4 regions of the Paenibacillus sp. FSL P4-0113 genome follow, and region 1 is predicted to be linked to each of the others. Evidence: riboswitches for the same ligand, from Rfam matches in the RefSeq annotation. Region 1 holds a riboswitch; each other region holds the start of a gene.
What was found. Region 1 has a riboswitch for cyclic di-AMP ahead of MKX46_RS22255 (hypothetical protein). Riboswitches for the same ligand answer to the same signal wherever they lie in the genome.

Region 1 (3,982 bases):
AAGCAATGGGTCCCATAGAAATTTGCTGTTGTGTTCCGCTCAGCGTCGTAAGATCCGCCGTAGGCTGTAGCGTCTGTGGTATCTTCAATCCCACCAGCACCAGCGTAAGCACAAAGGCCAGTGGCAGGAAAATCCTTATAATAGCTTTAATAAAATCTTGAAAGAAATTGCCCATCCCTTCACCGCGCCGCGTCAATCCTCTCATAAAAGCCGCAGCAACCGAAAAACCGGAAGCAGCCGAAGTGAACATCATCATCGTGACGAACGCCACCTGTGTCAGATACGTAAGCCCGCTTTCTCCGCTATAATGTTGGAGATTCGTATTCGTCATAAAGCTGATTACCGTATTAAAAGCTAGTGATGCTTCCATATTACTGTTTCCAGCCGGATTACCGGGAAGCATTCCCTGTAAACGCAACAGCAAGTAGCTGATTGCCACAAGCACGACGTTCGTAGCAATGAAACTCATAACATACGTAGTCCAACGCATGCTCTCCACTTTCTTCAAGCCTACTACCTTATAAATCAGCTTTTCTGTTCTGCCAAAAATCCGATCCGTTCGATTCGGTTCATTCGAGAATACATGATACATATATGTACCCATTGGCTTTACCAAGAGCAGCAATATAACGATCACAATTCCAATTTGAAGCAGCTCCATCCTCTATTCCTCCTTCAAAATGCTCCTGCGTTTGGAACAACAGACCCGATTAGACCATCTATGAAGTGCACACGTTTGCGAAAACCTGCTACCAATGATGCTTTAATGCTCAGATCTGTTGTTCCCGCCCGCTCTATCCCTACAAGTGACTAGAACTTTTCAGGGTTCAGGAGTGCGTAGATTAAATACATAAACACAATAGCCGTAAGCCCGAGTATAACGATCATCCTCTTCGTCCTCCTTTAGAGGTCTGCGCATCACACCAGCGTACAAACAGCAGTATCACTCCATAACTCACAGCCATGACGAGCAGCATGTATATATCCATCATGTTTATACCCTCCGTATCGATCCTCAGATCGCCATTCTTATTCCATCATAAAATCATAAAACAACTATGTCATAAGTGCTTATCCGTTCAGCAGAAAACCCACCTCTCCGTTCAATGTGTAGATCACATGGTCCGCTCCCAATCCCCGATAAATTCCTTGTGGATTACAGCCGTGTGTAATAACATAGATCGATTCCGATGTTAGTGGTCGACATATTTGCAGGAAACGGCAAGTCAGATTCAAGCTGTTCTCGAACAAATACACACTACCAATTTCTTTTTTTGGAAAATTCCATTTTCCCGCTTGCATGGTATTGATGCGGACAATGTGCTCCACACCCATTTTTTTGAGCTGTCGTTCCTCCTGGGCGCTATTCGTGAGAACTGCAAACGCCAATTTTTTGAAAATAAGCAATTTCACAAAACTTCTGCCCGCTTCATTCGGTGCAGTGACAATAATTAACCGACCTTCCATCAGTAGCTCCTCTCCCGGTATAAAAAGACAACAAAAAGAAGCCGAAGGAAAAAGGCTTTCCTCCGGCTTCTGACATATCCATGATAAAATAAACCATGGCTGCACACGGCGGTTTGTTGCCTCTCCCTGTACGCTTACGAGGTTAGCTGTCGGATTCGGACGTGAGAGTCGCCCTATTTCTGGCACTTGACCGGAAAATTCACCCCATGAGACACACGGCTTCCGAAGCCGTACAGTCTCGATTGGTTCCCCCGCTTTTGCAACTGCAAAATTCAGCGCTATAGACATTTCGTTGTTGCTTCATTCAAGTTAATTTGAAATTACGTCTTGAATCATACACCCGCGCATGGAAGACTGTAAAGCTCAACTGCAGGGTTATAAATCGGGCTTTAGAGCATAGAAGATTAATAATAACGCTTACAATGCAACTATGCTTCTCACATCTCCTTTAATCTCTGTTTTTCATCCCTTTTTGAAAATGACAAGCATGTCAATATTGGCGTAGGGTAAAGCGTTATTGGCCTTTTTTTGTAAAAAGAGAAGAAAATACGCTATATGTACCAGCTAAACACCGATTTAACCCGCTTTTATAAGAAGAAACAACTTAATTCGCTCCATTTGCGGTGCGATTTACTGTTTTGAGCAAAATACGATTTTACAGCGCCTGAAGGCTTTATACAGCTTTTCCAGGCTTGCAACCCTTCTTTAAATTGTCTAAAATTTAATTGCTGAATATTGAATGAGGAGAGATGCTATGACCGTTTATGAATATGATGCGCAAACCCTGCAAGGGAAACAAATTCCGTTATCCACATTTGAAGGGAACGTTCTGCTTATCGTGAACACTGCCAGCAAATGTGGGTTAACCCCCCAATACAAAGCGCTACAAGAGCTATATGACCAGTATCATGAACAGGGGCTCGAAATTTTGGGATTTCCCAGCAACCAGTTTGCCAAACAAGAGCCAGGTTCCAGTGAGGAGATCTCCGAGTTTTGCCAGATCAATTATGGTGTCACCTTTCCGATGTTCGCCAAGACAGATGTCAATGGCGATCAAGCACACCCCTTATTTCGCTACCTGACCCAAACAGCTCCGGGGGTATTAGGGTCCAAAGCGATCAAATGGAATTTTACTAAATTCTTAATTACAAGAGAAGGTAACGTGTTTAAGCGCTATGCACCGCAAACCACTCCAGATAAACTGGCGGGAGATATAGAGAAGCTTTTGCAGCAAAACTGACATTCTTCATTATCACAGTTAATAAACGACCTGTTGCAACCGTGGCTTCCGTGGCTAAAGAATATAACGAAAATGCTTAACAAAAAAAGCACCCTTTCACGTAAACCGTGTCAGGATGCTTTTTTAACTAGGTCTTGCATATAATGCGGTCGAGAGGACTCGAACCTCCACGGGCGTACGCCCACTACCCCCTCAAGATAGCGTGTCTGCCATTCCACCACGACCGCAAATCATAATGTATTGAGGCAACAGGTTTATTATACTCTCTCATCAACTATTTGTAAACAAAAATATTATAATTATTTTAACTTACATATATGAGCGATAATAATACCGTCCTGCATAAAGATAACCGCTTGCTGAACTATGCATTAATGTTGCCCCCTTACGGATTATCAGAACCACCTAGCACTTAACTAAGTAATTAATTTGACGAAATAACGTATTTACGATTGTAAAAACACGTATAAAAGTGTATCATAGTTTCAGATGGTTAATTCTAACATGTTTACTGATGATTATTATAACACACCAATTATTCCGTAAGAATCCGTAAGGGGCGATTTCTTTTGAACAACAAAATGCCTGTCACCTCCTTCGGGTGGGCCATCAAACAACGGCTTGTCGAACTTCGACTGGATCAGAAAACATTTTGTGAGACACACAATATTCCGCCTTCACGCTTGTCCAATCTGATTCACGGCACCCGCAAAGCACAAAGGTACAGAAAACAAGTTGCTGCAATTCTGAACATCGACGATAACGATTATAAGGAGGCATCGCCACTCTAAATCCAACAAGCATTCCAGTTACATACAGGTCATTCCATATCACCAAGAAACCAAATAAACCCGTAAAGCGAACCCCTCCAGTTCGTTTACGGGTTTTCAACCCAGACAATCTTTAGCCAAAAAAATCATTCCGGCTTTGTTTTATCCTTCTCACTTTTTTGCTTACGATATTTCGCAAATTCAACATATTCTAAAATAAAATTCTGTTCTTCCGTCTCAAGATCTTCTGCCTGGCAATTCAGTGGCCCCATCACTCCAAAAAAATAAGCAGCCTTCTGCTCCTGAAGTACGCCTTCTCCCGGCTTAATCCCTTTCATTAACCAATCGAGCGATACATTAAAAAAGTCCGAAATCTGAATTAAATGAGTGGTACCCGGCGTTGTTTTCCCCCTTCTCCAATCACCGAGATTCCCTGAACTGATTTTAAGCTTTTCACAAAATGCCTTCTTGGTCATTCCCCGATCTTTAATCAAAGCTTCAATCC
Region 2 (3,982 bases), 4.2 Mb from region 1:
CGCCAACGGCATCAAAGCCACCTTTTTCATCGTCGGTCACCGTGCGGAAAAGCATCCGGGGATTATACGTCGTATTATCCGTGAAGGCCATGCTATAGGAAATCATTCCTATACTCATCCGGATTTTAGGAAGGCTACACCAGAACGCTTTCGCAACCAGATTACAAAAACAGAACGTATTTTACAAGCCAGCGCAGGTTTTCGCCCCAAGTTGATTCGTCCACCCTACGGTGAAATTACAGAGCCTCAAATAAAGTGGGCACGTCGTCATGGCTACATGATTGTCAACTGGAATGTAGACTCTCTCGACTGGAAGGGACTAAGTAAAACACAAATTCAGCGAAATGTGATTCCAGCTACAGGGCCTGGCTCTATTATTTTAATGCACGCTGGTGGAGGTCAAAGTTCCAACTTGCAAGGCACTGTCCAAGCTTTGCCGGGTCTAATTCACTCTCTAAAAGCTAAGGGCTACAAATTTGTGACAGTCCCCCGGCTACTCCACACATCGGAACGAAAATAACAGTATGTTTATAATTGAGGTCCAAGCTAAAGCAACGTAAAAAGGCTGTCTTACCAGCAGAAGTATTCTGCTCGTCAAGACAGCCTTTTTACGGATAGGACCTGATAAGAGTCCGACCTAGATATATACGGATATAGGCGTTATGTTTACATAATATATATTATGTTTAATTAAACTGTATATACGTACAATGCTATTTATCAATAACGTACAGCTTCACATTTTGAAATCCAAAGTCGTTCACAAATGATTTGTTGCCTGGAATAAAGATATCAATCCGCTTTCCTGTAATGGCGCTGCCCTGATCGCGAGCGACAGCTACAAAAGAATGATCCGGCAAACCTGGATGGGAGTAGCCTGTAACCAGTACTTTCGTGCCCATCGGAATGACGTTAGGATCTACCGCAATTGTACCTAGTTTAAGCGGATTGCCGTAGTAGTCCACTGCGCCCCATTTACCATTCTCATCGGCTGCGGCAGAATACGCTGAAGCCTTAACGTCAACTATTTTGCTATAGTTGAATGTTTTACCCCAAGCTTCAATCGTTGGCGCCTCATTCGCTGCTGCTTTCTCCGTAAGAAGCTGCGGCTTCGATTCCGAAGCTGCCTTTACACTTTTTTCGCCAGGCACCTTAATTTGCAGACCTGCATATATATTGCTGGAGGCAATGTTTGGGTTAGCCTTTGTTAGCTCGTCTACCGATACTCCATAACGTTGAGCAAGCAAAAAGAAGGTATCGCCCTCTTTGGCAGTGTGAAGCGAGGCAGCATCCGCTATTCCAGCTGTCTGTGCCAACCCTGCAATAGCTGCGGCAAGCACCGCAATTTTCATCGTTTTACCAATATGTTTTAAATGTTTCAAAGATATGTACCTCCTCTTTTATGCCTGCGAAGTTAGCTGTCGGATTCGGACTCAGGAGAAGCCCTATGCTTGTGCAATTCACCCCTAGGCATATTCCTCATCGTCTTATGACGTATCGGAATGGCTGCCGTTGTTACGTCCCCCGCACTTCCCATAGTTTGGGCCAGCATTTCAGCGCTTGTCTAACCGCATGCTGTCCCGGTAAGTTTTGGCTTACTGCATAATATCACAATTTTGTAACCTTATCCGCATGAAAATGTTGGGAACCCTGAACATCATACTACACTCGTTACAATTTTGTCATTAAGAAATCGATATTTGTTACGAAAGTATGGGGAAATGGTGACAAAATAAGAAAAGCCCTCCGTCAACGGAGAGCTTTTTTATGATTAGACCAGCACTTTCTTACAATACTTTGGCAAGAAAATCACGAGTGCGATCATGGCTTGGAGTGCCAAATACCTGGTCTGGTGCACCCTGCTCCACAATTTGACCGTTATCCATAAAGATAATTCGATCGCCTACCTCGCGGGCAAAGCCCATTTCATGCGTTACAATTACCATTGTCATACCGCCTTCGGCGAGCTTCTTCATTACATCCAGAACCTCTCCAACCATTTCAGGGTCCAATGCAGAAGTCGGCTCATCGAACAGCATTACGTGCGGCTGCATGGCCAAAGCACGCGCAATCGCAATACGTTGCTTCTGACCACCGGATAGCTGGTTCGGATAGGTATTCTTCTTATCCTCGAGCCCCACGGTACGCAGGAGTTCTAATGCAATTTTTTCCGCTTCCTTACCTGACTGTTTTCTAACCTGCGTCGGTGCAAGCGTCAGGTTCTGCAACACTGTTTTGTGTGGGAACAGATTAAAATGCTGGAACACCATCCCCATTTTTTCCCGGGTTACATTAATATTATGACCACGAGCTGTAATCGGCTCGCCCTCAAATAAAATCTCCCCATCCGTCGGCTGTTCTAACAGATTCATACAACGCAAAAACGTACTCTTCCCCGAACCGCTGGGACCGATGATAACGACAACTTCTCCTTTGGCGATATCTATATCAATGCCTTTTAAAATCTCATTCTTGCCGAACGATTTACGCAATTGTTTAACGGTGATCACTGGCTCTCAACTTCCTTTCCCATAAACCAAGCAGCTTAGACAAGCTGAATGTCATTACAAAATAAATAGCGGCTGTGATTATGAACGGACTTAATCCTTCGTAGGTAATATTCTTAATGACCTGGGCTTGATACATAATATCCACCATACCAATAGTCGAAATAATGGAGGATTCTTTAATAATTGTAATAAACTCATTACCTATAGCAGGCAAAATAGATTTAAACGCTTGTGGCAAAATGACGTGACGCATAGCTTTGCCTCGTCCCATACCCAATGAGCGTGCGGCCTCCATCTGTCCACGGTCTACTGCCTGGATACCTGCACGGAAAATTTCAGCCAGATATGCCGAGCTATTCAGAGACAATGTGATTATACCGGACTGGAGTGGAGTAAAATTGACACCCAGCGTCAAAGCAATCCCGTAGTGAATGATCATGAGCTGCACCAGCATAGGTGTGCCACGCAGGATCTCCACATATGTGGTACCTAACCACTCAATGATGCGTATACCACTCATCCGCAACAAGGATACGATCAGACCAATGATAAATCCAAACAGTACTCCGAGTGCAGACAGCAACAGAGTGTAACCAATACCCGTAGCGTAAAGACTGCGGTATTTCCAAAAAATATCTACGATGTTATTAGAAGAAACCTGTCGATCTGCCGAGAGTGCACTCGCTTCTGTAGAAAACTTTTCAATCGACCCGTCCGCTTTCAGGCGAGCCAACGTTTTATTTACAGAGGCAAGCAATTCTGCGTTCCCCTTGCGTATACCTACAGCAGTTTCTGCTCCGGCATCCTCAGGTATCGCTTTGGCAAGTGTTACGGTCCCATCTAACGTGTACCCTTTAGCAACCGTATCTTCGATCACAACAGCGTTGATACGCTGGGTCCGCAGCTGGAGTACCAGATCGGATATTTTGTCCAGTGAGGTTACAGAGGCATTGGGTACTTTTTGAGCAATTTCTTCCTGAATACTCCCCTTTTGCGCGCCAATCTTCTCGCCTTTCAAAGCAGCCATCGTAGGATATTTGTCTTTATCCTCTGGGCGTACCATAATGACTTGCTTGGAGCGATAATATACATCTGAAAAATCAATGCTTTTTCTACGCTCATCCGTCGGTGTCATACCGGACAGTACCAAGTCTACGCGACCACTTTGCAGAGCAGGTAGCAAAGAGTCAAAACTCATGTCCTCAGGGACCATCTCCGCACCCAAATCTTTGGCGATTTCCTTCGCGATTTCCACATCGAAGCCAACAATAGTATCCTTACCGTTAATAACTTTATGAAACTCATACGGCGGAAAGTCGGCACTCATGCCCACTACAAGTTTTTTCTGTGGCTTTGCTTCCGTTCCGTATGCATTGAGCATGGGAAGACCCGTCAACAGCAAGATAACCGCCGTCAAAACCAGGGCGGTAAAACGATATGCCTTTTTCAATCTTTTTTTCTCTCCTTAAATT
Region 3 (3,982 bases), 1.4 Mb from region 1:
ATTCCAAGTGAGCACCTCTAGATCAATTTCATTCTTCGGGTTGCGTCGTTGGGCTTCCTCTGCAATGGCACGGACAAAATCTGATCCTTTGCCATGTCCGCATCTGTCAGGGTGCATTCCAAGACCTAGCCGGGTCACACCGATCATAGGAAAATATTGAGCAAATCCTGTCAGCTTGTTCTCTTCATCCAGTACGGCAACATATTGCTCTTGGCGAAGCGTGGGACTCCCAAATTCGACTTCAAGCGCCTTCATTTGTTCCCAGGGGAGCCAACCGTATATGTTATAAGGTGGATCATAGCGCCACTCACAGATTGCAGCCGCTTGATGCTCGTCCATCGGTACGATCCGATAGTTGGATATTGAGGCCGGCATGTGTTCCATCCTCCTTTTACACAGGTACTTCAATCATTAACAACAGATTGTAGACAAGTTGCAGGGGAATGGCAAGCGTGTTTATTTCATACCTAAGTCGGGTATACATTCAATAAGAAGGAATTACTGCTCATATGCTCCCCCAGCGGTGACGGTAAAACCGACGATGTTCGCTAAAATTGAAACCTTTTGAGGTGTCAGTTCGTCAGTAAAGATAATCATTGCTGATGTTGTGGACATAAAAAACCGCAATTCGATTCCGGCCAGAATCAAATTGCGGCTAGGGTTAGCTTGCTGTGCGTTAGTTATTCTACGTTATCGTCATCAGGAATATCTGAAGCTACAGAATGGTAAGCGTCTGTGCTCATAATTCTTTTTGCACCGACATAGCGGTTAGCGTAATAATTTTCGTTCAGTGAGCTAACTACTACACCACGTGAAGTCGAGGAGTGGGCAAATTTCCCTTCACCTACGAAGATACCTACATGGGAAATGCCTCTTCCTGTGGTGTTGAAGAACACCAGGTCCCCAGGCCTCATTTCATCGCGGGATACAGAAGATCCCATTTTGAATTGTGATCCAGATTGATGCGGAAGTTTAATTCCCAGTTTGTTGAATACATACATTGTGAAGCCGGAGCAATCGAATCCCTCGAGTGTAGTGCCTCCGCTTCTGTAGTTCGTTCCTTTGGCATCTTGGATGACCTGGTCCATCTTGGAGTCTGCAAATGCACTGCCGCCACCGAATGTAAAAGATGTAAAGGCAATGGCAAGACTCATAGCTGCGATCGTTAGCTTCTTCTTCAAAAAAAATATACCCCTTCCAATGCCTGCGAGGTTAGCTTAAGGATTCGGTAGAAGGTTCCCCTATGACCACTCTGTTGCGAGATCAATTCACCCAAACTGGTTCCCCCGCTTCCTAGGTGCCAGGAATTAGGCTTTACTTAAGATGTGCACCTTGGAGAGCAGTATTCACAATAACGATATTTTTGAGATAAAGGTTACAATAAAGATTACAAAGTTGTTACTATCAGTTCACTGCGATTATTGTAACAAAGTCGGCTGGCTTTGGCAAATGTTTCATTGCAAAAAGTTACAAAAAAAATCTGCTCCTAATGTCCCAGGAACAGATCTTGTTAACAGTATTCAGTTATGTGCCGTTTGCGCGGTTATGCATAAAGTTTTTTCGACAGACGGAAATGAAGTGATTAACATAAAGGAAGGGCTTAGCTTCTACTGGAGATATCGGTATGCCATAGTCTGTACTGCGAACTGATATGCCACAGCCTGACCAGACTAGTAACAAAATGATACGATTGTTGGAGAATGAGCGCGAGCATGCCAGTCCAAATCATCGCCACGGTGCCAAATAGACCGAAGACCAGCAGCACACAAGCACCGAGCAAAAGGGATATACCGACAGCTGGGAGAAGCTGGCGAAAGAAGGCGAGCAGGGACGATAGTATGGCGTGACCACCGACAGTGCCTAGTTGCATATACAGGATGCACTGCCGAATGAACCATCCGTATGCCATCCATCCCATGGCATAGGGCAACAAGTGCAGCAGGTAAGAGGGAGATTGAAGCGTACCTGCTACAATAGGGTAGAGTCTCGGTACTACCCAAAAGGCGGGAATCAGCAGCAGTCCCAACTCGATGATGTAATACAACAGCGACGACATGCCATGGCGTTTCATACCTTTGAAAAAGGACAGGCTTTGCGGCTCAGTCGCATCGGTATGTAGGCTTTGATATATTCCGGCTCTAATGAAGGGAGTGATCAGTATGCGTAGTACAGTCGCCCCTAGTAGTATCCACAAATACACATGTACTTCCCGGCTGTCCATCAGAGCAATCTGGCTCTCCATCCAAAACAAGGTCTGTCCCAGCTCGTTTTGACCCTGATCAGGATAACGGAGCAGTAGCGGGATAACGGCAGATTGTACCAGCCGATAGAGAAACACCCCCCACAGTAATCGATACAGAAACAAAATGATAACGATATAAAATCGTATGCGCACCAGCGCCCAGCCCTCTTTTATAACAGTCCGCATCTATAGACACCTCACCATGACAGACTTCCAAGCAGTGTCTCCAACAGCTTGGTTACACTTATACTCCAACGGGTTTGTTGCTTTTCGTCCAATTCGGCTTTTAGGGTATTGTTAATATGCTTGTTCTCCAGTGCAATGGTATATAGGGGATCAAGGGTTACATAGGAAACGGGAGAAGTACTTTTGATCCGAAAAGTTGTGCTTTTGCCCGCACCGTCCCAAGCCTTGAATTTCGTGGTTCCATCCTTGAAGGTAAATTGGACAGGGATCTTGGGATAATCCGCCCCTTTTTTGCTGACCGTCACGACTGCTTCATATCCATTCTCCAGCTTGTGGTTTGTGATGTGATCCACTGAAAAGTCCGCCATCTGGCCGTCATATACATACTGTTCAAAATAGTGGCTCCATGAGCGTCCGGTGACTCTCTCCACGATACGTTGAAAATCCTGTGAGGACGGATGCTTAAATCGGTACGTCTGGACGTAGGTCCGCATAATGCGATCCATTTTTTTCATACCCACCTGACGTTCAATGCCCCGTAGTACCAGCTTGCCTCGAGAGTAGGCATTTTGCGCGTACTCAGCAGCCGAGCCGTACTTCCATGACTCACGGTTTAGCGGCTGTGGGGAGGATACCTGTCCCGATTGTAATGGCAAGTTGGGGGTAAGCCCATATTCTTGCTCCATAAGTCGCTCCTCTGCATAGGAGGTGAAGCCTTCATCCAGCCACGGCTCCTCAAATTCATTATTGGCTACCATTCCATAGAAATATTGATGTCCAATCTCATGAACTAATGTCCGTTCCAGACTATAGCCAGGATTGAGATTACCCGCAGCAGCGGCCGTGATGAGTGTCGGATACTCCATGCCGCCAGCTCCATTGCCTGATTTAGGTGGAACCACGATGGACAGGGTGGAATATGGATAAGGCCCGTACCATTTGCTGTAGTACAAAAGAGCGGCCTTCGCTGCGCTCATATAGCGTCCTTTGAGCTCCTTGTGCGATGGGTCAAGGTAGAGCTTGATTTTGACACCAGGGACTTCAGCAGAAGAAAAGGGTTCTTCTACGGCTACAAAGTTGGGTGAAGCGGACCAGGCAAAATCGTGTACATCATCGGCATAAAATTGATATATTTTTTGTCCGTTCTGTCGGACGGCACCACGGGTGGGAAATCCGGTCGCTGCTACGATATGAGTTTCAGGCACCCGAATCCGTACGCTGTAAATTCCAAAATCGGCATAAAACTCGGAGTTACCATGATACTGGTGGAGGTTCCAGCCCTCCTCGGCGCGTCCACGCTGCCCTGCAGTCTCGTAGACACTGAGCTTCGGGAACCACTGTCCTGCCATTACAAAATCATCTGTCCCACCCATACGAGCAAAGATGGCAGGCAGTTTTACCTCAAACTTCATATATAATGTGATTTCTTCGCCACCTCGTACTGGCTTGGGTAGACGCACCTTCATGAGCGAACGGTCGCCTGCGTTACCGTCATCTGGCTGCACATATTGGATGCGATGCATGAGGGATAAACCGTCTTCTGTTTTTAGTTCA
Region 4 (3,982 bases), 2.7 Mb from region 1:
GCTCTCCCAGCACAAAAATGAAGCCCAGAGTATGCTTACACTCGGCGCAAGTCTCACGACACTCCAGACAACGCTGCCTACCCTTGTCGAAGCTTTTATGAGCAAGCATCCTCAAACCGAGCTGAAGCTGCTCACCGGTAAAACCCATGAAATCGTCGCCTTTGTACGTGACAAAAAAGCAGACGCCGGTATTGTCGGATCTGCCATTCATGAAGTCGGACTGCGTTGCATTCCGCTATTTGATGATCATTTGGAGCTCGTTGTTTCCATTGGACATGAATTAACCGTCAAGACAGGAACGGCCTCGATGAAAGATCTGCAAGGACTGCCGATGATTATTTTCTCCAAAGGAACCTGGTATCGCAGTCTGACGGATGACTTGTTCCAGCGCAGCGGCATCATGCCGGATATCCGCATGGAAATCGACTCCTTCGAGGCAATTGTACGCCTGCTTCCAACCTGTAAGGCTTCTGCCTTGCTACCCAAATCCTATTTGCGCAGCGAACTATTACGGGATAATGGACTCACTGCACTGTACTTGCCCGATTTGAAGGAGACACGCCGAACGACCTCCCTCATTTACTCGGAGACGACCGATCTCGGTCCGACAGCACGACGCTGGATTAGCGAGACACGTGCGTCGTTTGCAGGCTACCGTATGGTGTAAAGGGTTTAGCCCTCTTCATTAACATTAACAACCTCATCCTCAAAGCGGCCGATATTATCATTCGAGCCGATGATGACCATAATATCGTCGGCTTTTAATCGATCCATAGCCGTCGGTGCGATCAGGATACCATTCGCCGTATGAAGCGCCACGACGCTACAACCAAAGCGGGTACGGGCATTTAGCTCTGCTAGCGTTTTGCCATTCAGACATGCAGGTACATTGAGTTCCACAATACTATATTCCTTAGACAACTCCAAATAATCGAGCAAATTAGGCGTGACTAGCTGGTGAGCCACCCGGATACCCATATCCCGTTCTGGATAAATAATCCGGTCCACACCGAGCTTTTCTAACGCACGCCCGTGCAGCACAGATATGGCTTTGGCTACGACTTTTTTCACACCCAGCTCCTTCAGCAAAATGGCGGTGAGGATGCTTACCTGAATGTCATCACCAATAGCAACAATGCCACAATCGAAATTACGGATGCCCAGTGATCGCAACGAGTCTTCATCGGTAGCGTCCGCCACGACAGTATGTGTCAACATCTCACTCATACTGTCCACAACATCCTCATTCCGGTCAATGCCTAGCACCTCGCACCCCATATCCACCAATTGCAAAGCCAGGCTTGAGCCAAACCGCCCCAAGCCAATAACTACAAACTGCTGCGTCTTCATATCTACTCGAAAACTCCCTTATCCTATAATCATTTTACCTTCCGGATGACGATATAATTCTTTACCCTTTTTCGGCCCCAGTGCATAAGCTAGCGTGAGTGGCCCCAGTCTACCTGCAAACATCGTCAGGGTAATCACCAGCTTGCCTATGACTGTCAAATCAGGTGTAAGCCCCATCGACAGCCCCACCGTACCAAACGCAGATACCGTCTCGAACAAGATCATCAGAAAATGATGATCTTCGGTTGCCGACAAAATCATCGTCACCCCGATCACGAACAGCAACCCCAGCAGTGTAATGGTCAAAGCCTTGTAAATTCGTCCCTGCGCAAGTCGGTACTTGAACAGTACAATATCTTCCCGCCCCCGCAGCATCGAAATCACCGCTCCAATGAGCAGGGCGAATGTTGTGGTCTTAATCCCGCCTCCAGTAGAGCCAGGAGAAGCCCCGATAAACATGAGTATGATGATAAAAAACTGCGTAGCCTGCCGCAAGCCTGCAATGTCCAAGGTATTGGCACCTGCGGTACGGGGAGTAACGGACTGGAATAAAGATCCCAATAGCTTACCACCCCAATCAAGCGAGCCGAGAGTCTTCGGATTCGTAAACTCAAATACAAAAATCACGAGCGTGCCGACTACAATCATAGCGCCCGTCATGCTGAGTACCACCTTGGTATGCAAGGACAGTCTCTTGCGCTTGCGATATTCTGCCAGGTCTGACATCACTACAAAACCAATGCCGCCTGAAATAATCAAAAACATGGCTGTAAAATTAACAATCGGATCATATACATAACCTGTCAAGCTGCGAAATTCACCGAATAAATCAAAACCAGCATTGTTAAACATGGAGATGGCATGCCAGATTCCAAAATAAATCGCCCTGCCTACGGGCATATCAAAGGACCAGCGAACCGAGAATATCGTAGCGCATACGCCTTCAATAACCAGTGAGTACAGTAATACCTTACGGATTAACCCGACAATTCCCTCTACAGAAGTCTGATTCATCGCTTCCTGCAAAATGAGACGCTCCCGCAGGGAAATCCGACGCTTGAACACCAGTGCAATCAAGGTAGCCATGGTCATAAAGCCTAGGCCGCCGATCTGAATGAGCGCCACGATAACAACTTGACCAAAGGTTGTAAAAAAGGTCCCCGTATCCTTTACGACAAGCCCTGTAACACAGGTCGCGGAAGCGGCAGTAAACAAAGCGTCTATAAACGCAAGTGGCTTTCCTGTTGTATTGGAGATCGGCAGCATTAACAATAAACTACCTATTAGAATGATAATGGCAAAGCCCGCAACGAATATCTGCGGTGGAGAAAGCCGGAGCCAGCTTGCATTGGGATTCATCTATTCATCACTTCTCTCCTAATCCTTAAAACTATAAAAACAGTGATTTAATACGGTGTAAGCTCGCTACGCGTTCCATTTGATCTTCCGATCGTCGTTGCCCCTGAATTTTTTGATTTTTCCAAACCTTAGTTAACTATAATTAGCATTCCCTGAATACAGGAAGAATGCATGTCAAGCACTACTCGGCCCCCTGTGCTATTGGCGGGCAGTAGCGAAGGGGGCAGAATTGTTCTGAAGAAGCGAAGCGTTTGCCTTTATCTCCGGATTTTAACCATTAAAGGGGGTATACAATCAAAAAATCCGGGGATAACAGCAATCGGAAGAATAATCTGCACCCGCAGCGGTCTATCTAACCAATCCAAACACTTTTATACGCACAAAAAAAGACACCGGAAAACCGAGTGCCTGACTTGGTTCCTGCTCATAGCCTACGAGGTTAGCTGACGGATTCGGGCAGCACAGTATGCCCTATTTACACTTCCGATCCACCAGTGATCGGCTGTAAAATTCACCCCAGTAACATGGTTCCCCCGTTTTCCCATAGAAATTCGGCTCAACTGTATATCATTACCTATGTATTTTATAGGCATTGCCTCAAGATTATAATCCTTCTATATCCAGATCACAAAACCGATTTCGTCGAAAAAACGTGAAATTGGCTTTATTTTGCGAATGGGCATCGTTTAATCGCAGCTTATCTTATTTTATTGGAACTTTAAAGTGCTTTCACTCTATTTTCATGAATATCGCTGGTCTGTTGGCGGGAACCTGTGCAGTATGATATCTTTAATGGATGTTCTTATTTACAGATTAAGGAGGAAACTCATGAATCCTATCGGGAAACCGGTCGTGCTCACGGCCAACTTCAAAAAATTAGGCTTGCTGGGCGGGATTGGCCTGATTTGCTTTTTTATCTTTCAATTGCTTATTCCCTCGCTTAGCAATCCGAGTCCAGAATCAGTAATGAATGCAAAGGTCATCAGCAAACAAGAAGCGGTCATACACGCATTGGACTTCGCCCGCTCCGAGCTGGGATATACTGAATCACAGCCAGAGGAGCCTCTGGTGACCTATCAGGCCGAAACAGATTTGTACGGTTATTTATCTAGAGAAAAACTGCTTCAACAGTACGACCGTACATGGAAGAAAAATTACCCTTACGAAACCTTTCGGGTCGATCTGCCTGAATCCTCAGCGAAGAGCAAGCTGCAAATTCATGTAGATTTATCCACTGGGAAGGTCGTTAGTTTTAAACGGATCACCTCCAGCA

Region 2: another riboswitch for cyclic di-AMP. It lies ahead of MKX46_RS03270 (3D domain-containing protein); the one in region 1 lies ahead of MKX46_RS22255 (hypothetical protein).
Region 3: another riboswitch for cyclic di-AMP. It lies ahead of MKX46_RS16025 (C40 family peptidase); the one in region 1 lies ahead of MKX46_RS22255 (hypothetical protein).
Region 4: another riboswitch for cyclic di-AMP. It lies ahead of MKX46_RS10120 (TrkH family potassium uptake protein); the one in region 1 lies ahead of MKX46_RS22255 (hypothetical protein).

The regions. Positions count from the first base shown of each region.
Region 1 is NZ_JBBPAZ010000001.1:5,089,967-5,093,948, reverse strand. Features, by position in the region: gene kdpA (potassium-transporting ATPase subunit KdpA) at 1-661, opposite strand, end outside; gene MKX46_RS25645 (potassium-transporting ATPase subunit F) at 811-888, opposite strand; gene MKX46_RS22255 (hypothetical protein) at 1,072-1,467, opposite strand; cyclic di-AMP (ydaO/yuaA leader) riboswitch at 1,583-1,755, opposite strand; gene MKX46_RS22250 (glutathione peroxidase) at 2,222-2,707, shown strand; tRNA gene MKX46_RS22245 (tRNA-Leu) at 2,852-2,934, opposite strand; gene MKX46_RS22240 (hypothetical protein) at 3,277-3,498, shown strand; gene MKX46_RS22235 (helix-turn-helix domain-containing protein) at 3,624-3,982, opposite strand, start outside.
Region 2 is NZ_JBBPAZ010000001.1:852,223-856,204, forward strand. Features, by position in the region: gene MKX46_RS03265 (polysaccharide deacetylase family protein) at 1-520, shown strand, start outside; gene MKX46_RS03270 (3D domain-containing protein) at 714-1,382, opposite strand; cyclic di-AMP (ydaO/yuaA leader) riboswitch at 1,389-1,557, opposite strand; gene MKX46_RS03275 (amino acid ABC transporter ATP-binding protein) at 1,788-2,510, opposite strand; gene MKX46_RS03280 (ABC transporter substrate-binding protein/permease) at 2,497-3,960, opposite strand.
Region 3 is NZ_JBBPAZ010000001.1:3,737,970-3,741,951, forward strand. Features, by position in the region: gene MKX46_RS16020 (GNAT family N-acetyltransferase) at 1-375, opposite strand, end outside; gene MKX46_RS16025 (C40 family peptidase) at 681-1,181, opposite strand; cyclic di-AMP (ydaO/yuaA leader) riboswitch at 1,187-1,324, opposite strand; gene MKX46_RS16030 (hypothetical protein) at 1,601-2,428, opposite strand; gene MKX46_RS16035 (M1 family metallopeptidase) at 2,440-3,982, opposite strand, start outside.
Region 4 is NZ_JBBPAZ010000001.1:2,407,699-2,411,680, forward strand. Features, by position in the region: gene MKX46_RS10110 (LysR family transcriptional regulator) at 1-667, shown strand, start outside; gene MKX46_RS10115 (potassium channel family protein) at 673-1,350, opposite strand; gene MKX46_RS10120 (TrkH family potassium uptake protein) at 1,369-2,709, opposite strand; cyclic di-AMP (ydaO/yuaA leader) riboswitch at 3,123-3,276, opposite strand; gene MKX46_RS10125 (CPBP family intramembrane glutamic endopeptidase) at 3,538-3,982, shown strand, end outside.